3 regions of the Brevibacillus sp. NPDC003359 genome follow, and region 1 is predicted to be linked to each of the others. Evidence: riboswitches for the same ligand, from Rfam matches in the RefSeq annotation. Region 1 holds a riboswitch; each other region holds the start of a gene.
The links. Region 1 has a riboswitch for cobalamin ahead of nrdI (class Ib ribonucleoside-diphosphate reductase assembly flavoprotein NrdI). Riboswitches for the same ligand answer to the same signal wherever they lie in the genome.
Positions count from the first base shown of each region.

Region 2: another riboswitch for cobalamin. It lies ahead of ACFYU8_RS08490 (ABC transporter substrate-binding protein); the one in region 1 lies ahead of nrdI (class Ib ribonucleoside-diphosphate reductase assembly flavoprotein NrdI).
Region 3: another riboswitch for cobalamin. It lies ahead of cobO (cob(I)yrinic acid a,c-diamide adenosyltransferase); the one in region 1 lies ahead of nrdI (class Ib ribonucleoside-diphosphate reductase assembly flavoprotein NrdI).

Region 1 is NZ_JBIAOR010000001.1:1,056,030-1,060,155, forward strand. It holds gene nrdE (class 1b ribonucleoside-diphosphate reductase subunit alpha) at 1-1,613, opposite strand, end outside; gene nrdI (class Ib ribonucleoside-diphosphate reductase assembly flavoprotein NrdI) at 1,600-1,959, opposite strand; cobalamin riboswitch at 2,121-2,318, opposite strand; gene ACFYU8_RS04635 (alpha/beta hydrolase) at 2,489-3,310, shown strand; gene ACFYU8_RS04640 (ACT domain-containing protein) at 3,342-3,854, opposite strand; gene ACFYU8_RS04645 (hypothetical protein) at 3,893-4,126, opposite strand, start outside.
Region 2 is NZ_JBIAOR010000001.1:1,808,983-1,813,108, forward strand. It holds gene ACFYU8_RS08480 (ABC transporter ATP-binding protein) at 1-341, opposite strand, end outside; gene ACFYU8_RS08485 (FecCD family ABC transporter permease) at 351-1,388, opposite strand; gene ACFYU8_RS08490 (ABC transporter substrate-binding protein) at 1,390-2,367, opposite strand; cobalamin riboswitch at 2,524-2,672, opposite strand; gene ACFYU8_RS08495 (MBL fold metallo-hydrolase) at 2,810-3,757, opposite strand; gene ACFYU8_RS08500 (pyridoxamine 5'-phosphate oxidase family protein) at 3,923-4,126, shown strand, end outside.
Region 3 is NZ_JBIAOR010000012.1:100,475-104,600, forward strand. It holds gene ACFYU8_RS23520 (M15 family metallopeptidase) at 1-679, opposite strand, end outside; cobalamin riboswitch at 863-1,078, shown strand; gene cobO (cob(I)yrinic acid a,c-diamide adenosyltransferase) at 1,241-1,789, shown strand; gene cobD (threonine-phosphate decarboxylase CobD) at 1,786-2,901, shown strand; gene cobU (bifunctional adenosylcobinamide kinase/adenosylcobinamide-phosphate guanylyltransferase) at 2,898-3,437, shown strand; gene cobS (adenosylcobinamide-GDP ribazoletransferase) at 3,434-4,126, shown strand, end outside.

The DNA.
Region 1 (4,126 bases):
TTTGCTTTCTCCGTCCGCGGGCTGTAATCGTTGGTTACGTATTTCGTAAAATAAGTGCCTTTGGCATATTCCGATTGTTCAAAGCCCAAGAAGGTCTGCTCTGTTTCCTTGGCAATTTCCATGCTTTTTTCCAAGGAGTAGAAGTTCATCATCATGAAAAACGTACGAGCGAAATCTTTCGCTTCTTCACTCTCATAGGCGATTCTGTTCTTTGCCAGATAACCGTTTAGGTTCATCGCCCCGAGACCGACTGAGTGCAGCTCACGGTTCGCCTTTTGAACGCCTGGAGCGTTTTCTACACGCGTCATGTCGCTCACGGATGTAATGGCTTCGATCCCTTCGTGGACGGATTCACGGATCATTTTGCGTTCCATCACGTTGACGATATTGAGCGATGCCAGATTGCAGCTAATATCTCGACGGATGATATCCATTTCGCCGTAATTGGCAATCGTCGAAGTTTCCTGTAGCTGGAAGATCTCCGTGCACAGGTTGGACATTTTCACCGATCCGAGATCTTTCAGCGCATGGTTGTTGTTCGCATTCGTTTTGTTCATGATGTACGGATAGCCCGATTCCATTTGGATCATCGCGATTTTGGTCAACATCTCGCGTGCGCTCATCACTGTCTTTTTCTTGATGCGATCGTTTGCCAAGAGCTCCTCGTACATGTCATCGAGGTCCATATCATCCAGATGCACGCCGTATTCTTTGTACACGGAGTACGGAGCAAACACAGTCAATGGCTTATTTTCCTCAGCCAGCTTGTAGAAAACGTTTGGTACGATCAGGCCGATGGACAACGTTTTGATGCGTGCTTTTTCATCTGCATTGATTTTTTTGCAATCGAGAAACTCGTTGATATCCCAGCCGAAGATGTTGTAGTACGCTGCACCTGAGCCTTTGCGTTGTCCCATTTGATCCGCGTAGGAAAACGCATCTTCCAACAGCTTGAGAACTGGCATGACACCTTTTGCTGCGCCCTCGACGCCTTTAATCGGCTCTCCTCGTCCGCGAAGCTTGGACAGGTTCACAGCTACACCGCCGCCAATTTTGGATAGCTGCATACAAGTTCCCAAAATAAAGTTGATAGAGTTCAGGGAATCATCCATTTCGAGCAGGAAGCAGGAGACCATTTCTCCACGGCGGCTTTTACCTGCGTTCAGGAACGTTGGTGTAGCCGGCTGCAAGCGTTGATCCATCATGGAAACCGTTAAACGCTTAGCGAGCTCAAAGTTACCTTGTCCAAGGGACAGTGCCACTACGGCCACCCGGTCTGGATACTGCTCCAAATACATTGATTTATCGTTCGTTTTCAAGGCGTAATCTTTATAAAATTTGGAGATAGCCATGTACGAAGCAAATTGAAAATCAGCGTCATAGGCCAAACGGAAAACTTCATCGACCTGTTCAACAGTGTAAGTTTCATAGACGTTTTCATAGAAATCATTCTCGATCAAATAGTCCATTCGTTCTTTGACACTGCCAAAGGTCATCGTGTTGGACTGCACTTCTTCCATGAAGACCGCAACCGCTTCCCGATCCTTTTCCAGTTGGTAAAATCCGTCGTTGCCACGCTGCATCAGTTCGTTGTTCAATTCAATATGCCGCAATTGCTGCCACCCCACTCGTAAATTGTTCCACATCCCGGCCGGTACCGGACAGTTCAAATTTAGAAATCACCGGAACACCATATTCGCTCGCGATCGTATCCGCACTTTTGGCAAAGCTAGCTCCCCAGTTGCGGTTCCCGCTGGCGGATACCCCGCGCAGATGGACATGATTTCGCTTCAGGAAAGTCGCCACCGTCTCCGGCACTTGTCCGAATCCCGTCGTGTACGTAATCAAAATGAATGGCTCGTCCAACACCATATCTTGATCAATTTCCACATGTGGCAAATTAATTTTGTTGACGAATCTTCGGACGTTTCCTGTTTTTGAATCATAAGCGATTAACATGTCCCTCATCCTATCCTGCTATTTTTACTCTGTATGTATGATATTTAGCCAAAGTAAAAGCGCATCCGACGTTTACATGCCGAATGCGCGTGATGACTTCCATCTAGCAATTCGCCAATGCGAATTGAGCGCTCGAACACTTCCCTATCTCCCGTAGGTTAAACAGTGTAAGCGGTTAGGCAGGTCTCCTGGCTCTGGATCATCGCTCCATTTTCACCTTCCCGATCCTTCATGATCAGTGGCATTATTCGCAAATGGAACTCTCTCATTACAGTGGCGGGACCGCGTCGGATTCACACCGACTTCCCTATTAAGTCTACCAAATCTGGCTGGTAAACACCTTACCGCATCAATATGTAGTTGGTAAAACTTACTTTACCTCAATATATCGTAGGAGTCAAGCTCAGTATGCGCTCTTTTCGAAAACTAACTATTCTCGTTTTTCGGCTATTGCCAATCTCTGGTTTTCGTCCATATAATAGATTTTGTGCGTGTTGGTTAGCCATGGAGAGATTGGAGTGTAGCCCTCATGAAAAGCACTGACTATCAACCTGTTGTCATTCCTCGATCGTACAGTAAAATCATGACGTATCAAGAGCGTGACTATCACATTTTCGTAAGTATACCTGCCGATTCCCCTCCGGAATCAGGCTTTCCCGTCATATATTTGTTAGATGGCAATTCTCTTTTTGCAACTATGACAGAAGCGATACGGATACAATCACGCGGCCCTGAACGAACCGGCGTGTATCCTGCTATCGTCGTCGGGATTGGATATCCAACAGACGGGCCGTTCCATCCTGCCCGTTTCTTTGATTACACGTATGAGGTTCCCACCTCGGAGCTACCTGGCAACCCAAGAGGGGCGGAGTGGCCTCAGATGGGAGGAGCAGAGCAGTTCCTCGCCTTTTTGGAGGAGGAGCTCAAGCCTAGCATCGAAAACGACTTCCCCATCGATCGGACACAGCAAGCGATTTTTGGCCATTCGCTAGGTGGCTTGTTTGTCTTGCATGTACTTTTGTCGAGACCACATGCTTTTCAACGGTATATTGCGGGCAGTCCTTCCATCCACTGGAATGAGAGCGTACTGCTTGCGAAGGAGAGTCAATTACCGACCCTGCTGACCGATGACCTCGACGTCCATGCGCTTCTCACCATTGGGGAATTGGAAAACGATGGCCGATTCTTTGTCAAAGAAAAATCTCTGGCGATGGTCGAACGATTGTCCTCCATGGGCAACGGTCAAATCAAAGCTTCCTTTAAAGAATTTGCCGACGAAAATCATTCGTCCGTTTTGCCAGTCTTAATTAGCCAAGGACTTACATTCGCTACGAAAAAAACTGCCCGCTAAAAACGGGCAGTTTTTGTTTATCATGATTCGCTTACTGTAGAGATAGCACTTTGGTGATTTTGGGTAGCTCTTCGATGGCAGATACAATCGTCGGTGTAATCTCTTCATCGGTCACAGAGATAAGCAGGGCATTCTTCCCTTTTTGCTCGCGCGATACATTCAACTTAGATACATTGATTTGATGATCGGCCAATTTTCGTGAGACATCATAAATCACGCCCGGATAATCGATATGGTGGACCAACAATCCATGAGCCCCTGGAGGTATGCGACACGCGCAGTAATTGATTTCACTGATGTACACTTCTCTCCAGTCTTGCGCAAAGGTGTACTTGTTCGGTCCTACCCGCAAAACCGCCAAATGATTCGCATATTCGCCGGAGCTATGTTGGACAGAAACCTTCGTCCCGAGTCCTTCCACTAGCAGTGTTGCGATTGCCTCTTTATTTTCATGAGCAAGAATACTTAATTGTGCACCCGCTAGCTCTGACTCGAGTCTTCGAATCAGTTCAGCCAGTTCACGCAGTCCATCGTGTTGGGTCATGTGATGCCTTCACTCTCCCAGTCAGGTTTATCCTTGTTTTACGGCAGAATCCATGCTTCCGGCTCTTTCTTAATGGAGGATTCGTTATCAGCACGATACCAAGCCGTCAACGTTTGCCCATCCTTCGTATAGTAGATTCGGTAGATCGTATTGCCTTTTCCACCGTTGGTAAAAGGACTTTCCTCCAGCGGAACCGCTGTCACTCCACTCGCGGCTATAACCCCGCCGTTCTCCTTGATGACGTTTTGAATCGTCGCCATATGCTCTTTACC
Region 2 (4,126 bases), 750 kb from region 1:
ACATCCTGCTTCTCTTCCCCCAACCAATTTTGGTAAGGAAAGCGCCCCATCTCCAACACCTCTCGGACACGAAAGCCGACTGGCGGCAGTCCTTCTTGCTCCAAAACAGCCAGTATTTTGGCAAGCTCTTTGCGTGGATATGAATGAAGCTTTTTCTCTTGAAGCAAAATGCCTCCTGCATCTGCCTTGATGACACCTGAAATGATTTTTAGCAAGGTGGATTTACCGCTTCCATTGGGCCCGATGATGCCAAAAAATTCTCCCTTGTCCACGCAAAAATCGATTCCGTGCAAAACAGGCGCATCCTGATACGATTTTTGCAAGTTGCGCACATTGATCATAAGCTTACGTTACCTCTTCCTAAAGCGTTTATTTTGCTTCAATAAATAGGCGAAAAACGGGGCTCCCAGAAATGCTGTTACGACACCGAGCGGGATTTCCGTTGGACTCAGCAGCATTCTGGCAAGTGTGTCGGCCCACAGCACATAAATACCGCCGCAGATCGCAGCCATCGGCAGTAAAATACGGTAGTCAGGACCAACCAGCAATCGGACGAGATGCGGTACCACCAGACCAACGAACCCGATAATTCCCGCGATAGAAACCGCCGCTGCAGTCAGGAGGGTCGAGACAACCAGAACCACCAGCTTCGTTCGATCAACATGGACGCCGAGATGCGCAGCCTGCCGCTCCCCCAAAGCAAATAGGTTCAAGGAGCGCGCATAGCTCACGAGCACCGTTCCCCCTATGACCAAGTACGGAATCAAAACATACGTGAAGGCCCAACCGCGAAATGACAGACTCCCCATAAGCCAGAATACAATCTCATTCACGGTCTGATCGGATAGCGACACCATAAAGGAAACGAGCGAGCCAAGAAAAGCCTGCACCACTACACCAGACAAAATTAAGGTCTCCGTTTGTAGCTTTCCTTGCGTGTTCGCGAGGCCCAGTACGATCCATAAACTGAGCAGTCCGGTAAGAAAAGCGACGACAGGCGTGCTCCATGCACCCAAAAAGGTGATTTGCAAGCCAAAAAGGATCAAGAAGGCTGCCCCGACAGCAGAACCCGATGCCACGCCCATCGTAAAAGGATCTGCTAGTGGATTGCGCAAAACTCCCTGAAAGCCCGCTCCCGCAAGTGACAAGCAGGCACCAATCAAGACAGCCAATACAACGCGTGGAAAACGAACCTTCATAACAATTTGCTCAGAAGACTCCGGCCACGTTACTGTGATCCACTCAGACAAACCCGGGATCTGATGGAGCAGGATGAGCCATACTTGCGAAATGGGTAGGTGTGCCGCTCCCATCGAGATACTGATGACTATCGATGCCAGAAGGACGAGACAGCTTACTCCTCCCCATACGAACAATCTCTTCTTCATTTTATTTCACCAAGTCAGGGTAAATCGCCTTGGCAACTTCGATCAAGCCTTGTGTAATACGCGGACCAGGACGGGAAAGAATATTTTGGTCCATGCCAAAGATTTGTTTCTCACGGATCGCCTTCATCTTATCCCAGCCATTGCGATTCGCGATCATATCCTCCAGCTTGACGCCAGTCTTTTCATCGGTAATGCCGCTCGCGTACAAAATGACGTCTGGGTCGTTTTGCAAAATCTTTTCCTCACTGATCGGATTCCAGCCCTCGGTGTCAGACGCAATGTTTGTCGCTCCAGCCAGTGTGATGAGCTCATCCATGAACTCGCCTTTACCGACTGTCCAGCCTGGGGAAAATTCCAAGTATACCTTTTTCTTCTCTTCCGGTTTTACATTTTTCACTGCTTCTTGAACGTACGCGATGTCTTTCTTCATTTGCGCCACGACTTTTTCGGCTTGTTCTTGCTTGTTGGTAATAACTCCCATCGCCAAAATGTTGTTCAGGATGTCATCCATCTTTGTCGGATGGGTAATATAGACAGGCATTCCGAGAGATTTTAGTTTGTCTGCGACTGGCTTCTCCATCGAAATCCCGCCGATGACCATATCTGGAGTCTGAGCGAGAATGGCTTCTTCATTCGGTTTGACGACTCCGCCAATTTTTGGTTTCGCCTTCGCCGCATCTGGATAATCGTCATAATCTGAAACCGCTACGATCCGTTCTGCCAAGCCTAAGGCGAACAAAATCTCTGTCTCGGCAGGTGATGTCGAGACGATTCGCTCAGGGGCTTTTGCAAAGGTCACTTCTTTTCCTGTCGCATCCGTGACGGTCAATGGATACGTTGTTTGTTTGGCAGGCTGCACGGCCGCGTTCTCTTGCGGTGCGCTTGTTTGCCCACCTGGTGCCGGTTGACTGTTACCCGCACAACCTGCGAGACTCGCTGCAACCAATAGTGGGATCATGAATCGCAATGAACGTTTCATATAGTAAACTTCCTTTCTGCATGTCTGATTGACTGTCATTTCCCATAAAAAAATCGACCCTTGCTTCCGTTCGGAAATCAAAGGGTCGGCACTTCAGGGCAAACAGACTTAATGGTCTGCTTCCTGAAATAGGCCGATCCTTTCCGCGAAGGCAACAGGCACTAAAACAAACAGGCAGGTCTCCTGGCTTACGGCTGAGGAATAAACCGCTTTACAGTGGCGGGACCGCGTCGGATTTTCACCGACTTCCCTTTTCACCCGGTCTTCTGGTATAAAGACGAGGCACCTGTTTGCTGTTACGTTTGAAATTGTTACAGTCCATGACTCATCCTACATCATAGCACTCCTTGGATGAAAAAAGAATGACAAACACTCTGTGAACGCCATCTTGCTTCCTAAAAATGAAAAACGCCTGAACAAAAGGTTCAGGCAATTGTAACGCTTATTTCCCTCGTTTCTGCAAATAATCTAGAATGCCCATGGAGCATACTTGCAAATCGAGCTTGAGCACTTCGAAAACATCGTGATCACTGTTGATGCCTTGTGACTGTAGATGATCAGCGACTCGTTCAAATAACTTATGAGACAGCTCATCGTATGTTTGTCCAGCAGCAAGCGCTGACTTTCCTTCCGCTACAAACACGGGGAGCCACTCATGTAATTGGCGGTACGCGTCATCTACCTGCTCTGACATCCCAAAATGACCAAAGTAAATGCGACTCAGCTTGCGAGCTTCATAACGTCTTAGAGAAGCTAACACGGCCTCCGGGTCAAACTGATTCGGGGAAGTCGATGGTAGCACGAGGTGTATGCCATCCTTTTTAAGCTGTGGATAGAGAACGCCTGCCGTATCACCTGTGAACATGCCACGGCTTACTGGATCATAGATGCTGAAGTGATGATTGGCGTGACCTGGCGAATCCAGAAACTCCAACACGCAATTCTCTCCGATCTTTAGTGTATCTCCATCCCCGCGAATCAAAATCCGATCTTTGGGAACAGCCTCAATCGGATCAAACAAACGATCAAAATCATCATGATAAACGGCTCTCGCCCCTGTAATCAGTCGACTCGGATCTACGAGATGTCGTGCACCTTTTGGATGGACAACGACCTTTGCATTCGGGCAATCCTTCAGAAACAGTCCGGCTCCTCCCGCATGATCCAAGTGAATGTGCGTCACGATGATGTATTTTACTTGTTCCGTCGTATAACCGAGCTTGGCGAGACCGGCCTTGATATAAGGAACGGAGGGGCTTGGCCCTGTTTCTACCAATGTGAGCTCGTCTTCCGCGATCACATATGTCCCCGTACGTTCCGCCCAGCCCATATCGAAACCGTCTATTAAATGGATGCGTTCCCCTAAATAGATTGGCTGTGTTGCTTGCATGTAAATACTCCTCCTTTTCAAAAGTCCGAGTTGCCATTATATTGCAGGAATATTTACACTTTACCATCTATTTTGGACGGATTGGGGATGAACAACACAAAATCTTCATATTTTTATCGTAATATGAGGGCAACAAAAACAATTCCATTACCTGGAGGGGTGCAAATGGGTCAGCTTTTTTCTGAATTACGACCTGAGCATGAGGCGTTTATCAAGAAGCAAAGGATGTACTTTGTCGCCTCAGCTCCTTTGGACGCAGATGGTCACGTGAATCTTTCACCGAAAGGCTACGATTCTTTGCGCATAGTATCGCCTACAGAGGTCGCCTATTTGGACCTGACTGGAAGCGGAAACGAAACCAGTGCTCAT
Region 3 (4,126 bases), on a different contig from region 1:
CTCCGCCATAAATAGGCTCCTGCTGCGTTCTTTGACCCCAGGTGCGCGTTCCGTATTCGAAATGCCACCATTCTTTCGGATAATTGACGAATCCGGCAGCGGTCATCAAATGATAGAGCAATCGGCGATTGTCTCGAATCTCGATGTCTTTTTGTGTGGGTTCTACGAGTTCTTCATAATGGCGAGTCGCAGCCCTTTCACTGAAATCATCGAAGGCTGTCCCCATCTCCAGCCAGCCATCAGGTCCTGCGATAGTCAGATCGACTGCGCCACCGGATAGGTGAGGGGATGGTTTGGAGAGGTCTGTTGTTGGATAAGCGACGAATTTGCTCGATTCTTCCGTGAGGGCGGGACCTTCTTGCCAGCCTTGTAAAAGTAAGGCTTCACAGAAACGATTATACAACGATGCTTGTACCTCGAACGAGCGCCAGCCGTCCAATACGACGAGCTTGTAGCCAACAGGCAGTTGCGCGGCTGCCATGGCGAGCTTGTGTGTTGCCCCTTCTCGCAAAAAAGCATCTGGCTGCGTTCCGGCATAGCCCTCGTGGTAGTAGGCTGGATAGACCGTGATTTGGGCAGAAAGGGAAGAGAGTGGGATCATCGGTTCGCCGCATTCTCTTATCGGCAGTGGGCTTGGCAGGACCATGTCTGTTATTTTGGGGATAGGAGGAAATAGCATGACTGCTCACCACTTTCGAATGTTTTGCCAATAGGGTAACGAAAATCGTCAGGTAAGTAAACGGTGATGATATGAAATTTTCTGCAAATAGAGACCTGCGACGATTCGGCAGCTTTTGCTTGAATCCTCGGTAGCTTTTGCTATTATTAAAGCAAGTGCTTGTCAACGAAACGAATGACATTTACATATGGAAGAGAAACAGGTCCTTGTTTTTGCGAAACCGATTCGCAGGAGCAAGGTTAAAAGGGAAGTTTGGTGAAAAGCCAACGCGGTCCCGCCACTGTAAGAGAGTAGCTGTTCTTCAAGGCATCATGCCATCCACTGCCCATCCGGGAGCGGGAAGGAGAAGAAGAGCGATGATCCTCAAGCCAGGAGACCTGCCTGTTTTATGTTTACACTGATTTCCTTCGGGTCAAAGGAAGAGGTGAGGATTGTTGCATTCGGCTATCCGCGCTTTGTTTTTCCTTACGTACTGGGGGAAACAGAGCGCTTTTTTTGTTGGCTTCGGAAAGTATGGATCAAACAGCGGAGTAAAATACGTCACTTTTTGAGGTGGTAACGATGGAGAAAAACGATAAGAAGCGGGGCTTACTTCTTGTTTACACAGGAGACGGCAAAGGAAAAACAACGGCAGCAGTCGGGTTGGCTGTGCGGGCGACAGGGCGCGGGAAAAAGGTGCTGATGGTTCAATTCATCAAGTCGCCGGAGCGTACGTACGGAGAAAAGATTATTTTTGATAAATTGGGCATCGAGATTGTGCAAAAGGGCATCGGCTTCACCTGGACGAAGACACCGGAGGAGCATCGCCAGGCACTGAAAGAAGCGTGGGCGTTTGCGAGCGAAAAGCTCGCTTCCGGAGAGTACGACGTCGTCATTCTGGATGAGCTGAATAATGCATTGGCGATTGACCGCTTCCCGATTGATGATGTGTTGCCGTTGTCCGATGTATTGGAAGCGATTCAAAATAGGCCAAGTCATATCCATCTCGTCATTACGGGGCGAAGCGCGAAGCAGGAGATTTTGGACATAGCCGATCTGGTGACAGAAATGAAGCCAATCAAGCATTACTACGATGAAGGGATTCCGGCTGTGCTGGGGGTAGAGTTTTGACAAGCGCAGGTGTAATCGAAACGTACGGTCATGGCGGAGATGTATGGACAGCAGCGCAGCGCTTCGGGAGAGATCCTGGCCAGTTTCTGGATTACAGTGCCAATATTAATCCGCTGGGGATGCCAGCAAACGTTCGTGAGATGCTGCTGGCTTCGCTGGCTGCTGTAGCGCATTACCCAGACCCTGGACATCGTGTGTTTCGTCGTGCGCTGGCGAAACGGCTGCAAGTGTCGGAGGAATGGTTGTTGCCTGCCAATGGTGCAGCGGAGGCCATGGCCCTGGCCATTCTCGGTCTTTCGCCGAAAACAGTCGGTGTGGTTTATCCATGCTTTTCGGAATACGCGCAACTTTCCGAGCAGTATGGTGCTCGTGTCATTGGCTGCTTCGGGAAGGAAGCGAACGGGTACAAGCCCGATCCTACAGAGCTGCACACTCTTTTTGCGCAATCTGACCTCGTATTTGTCGGGTCGCCAAACAATCCGACGGGAATCCTGTATCAACCGGATGAGCTACACCAAATGGCGGAATGGACGAAAGAGACCAATACGTGGCTCATCGTGGATGAGGCTTTCCTCGATTTTGTGGAAGAGGAGCGTCAGTATACATTGATGATGCAGCTGGAGCGCTTTCCCCGGGTGATTTTGATGCGTTCGATGACGAAAATGTACGCGATCCCGGGATTGCGCCTGGGCTATGCGATTGCGCATCCGGATGTCATTGCGAAGATGCGCCAGAAGCAAGTGAGCTGGAGCGTGAATGCACTGGCCCTTTTGGCTGGAGAACTGTGCTTGCAAGAGCGGGCATACGAGGAACAAACGCGCAGGCTCATAAAAGCAGAACGTGCGTATTTGAACGATTGCATCCGCAGTGAGTTGGGCTGGCAGGTATGGCCGGGTGAGGCGAACTTTTTGTTGCTGCGTTCGCCGGAAGGATTGCCAGCAGAACAGTTGCAGGCACGGCTCGGCAATAAAGGCGTTCTGATCCGCAATTGCGCGATGTATCCAGGTTTGACGGCGCATGATGTGAGAATTGCAGTGCGTGGACGAGAGGAAAATGAACGACTTCTGGCAGCGCTCCGCGAGGTCCATGCGGAAGGAAGTGAACAGCGATGAGCTTGGTGCTGGTAACAGGTGGTGTCCGTTCAGGAAAAAGCCGCTACGCGGAAGAGCTTGCGATGACGTTGGGCAGTCGAGTCCTGTACGTGGCGACAGGCCAGGCTTGGGATGATGAAATGAAGCAGAGAATTGAGCTGCATCAGGCACGTCGTCCGCTGGAATGGGGCTGTGTGGAGGTAGGAGAGCGATTGACCGATTACCACGCATTCAGTGAGCAATATGATGTGGTGTTGATCGATTGTCTGTCCACCTGGGTGAGTAATCGGTTGATGAGCGTGGATGAGTCGGAATGGAGAAGTGCATCACACACGCAATCCCTGTTGCAGGAAGCAGAGGCATGGCTGTTCCTCGTGCAGAATTCCCCGCAAAAAGTAATTGCCGTCACTAGCGAGGTCGGATTGGGCGGTGTAGCCTTGAGTCGTTTGGGCAGATGGTTCGCGGATGTGCTGGGCGATGTCAATCAGAGAAGTGCGCGACAAGCGGACGCCGTCTACGCAGTTTTGTCGGGGATACCGTGGAGGATCAAAGGATGAATGCATTTTTACACGCGATCTCGTTTTTTACCCGTATTCCGGTTCCGTGTCTGCGTCCTTCAGAGGAAGCATGGAGAAAAAGCGTCAACTGGTATCCCGCAGTCGGCTTGGTCATAGGTTTATTGCTATGGGGTGTTTATCAGGCGGGATTGTTGCTATTTAGTCCTTGGCTCGCCGCTGTTTTGACGTTGGTCGCATGGGTTTATGTGACAGGTGGTCTGCATCTGGATGGTTGGATGGATCTAGCGGATGGACTTGGCAGCGCCAGACCAAGAGAGCGGATACTCGAGATCATGAAGGATAGTCGCGTAGGTGCGATGGGCGTTCTTGCTGCGATTATGCTGTTGCTAATCAAGGCGGGGGCAGTCGCTGAGCTGGCGCATCCGGGATGGGGCAGCTTTTTGATCGTAGCACCAGTAGCAGCGCGGACACATGTGCTTTTGTCGATCAAGCTCTGGTCGTATCTTTCGGCGGACAAAGGGATCGGAAATGGCATCAGTGCTGGGCTTTCCGTTTCCTCTATCATCGTGAGCTACATCGTCTTGTTTGCCGCAGGTTGGTATCTTGGGGGAGTGCAGGTCATTACAGCCATTTTCCTGTCGCTGGTGTTCGCTCTACTGTTTTCACGCTCGGTTGCCAAAAAGCTGGGCGGTTTAAATGGAGACTGCTACGGGGCTGTTATCGAAAGC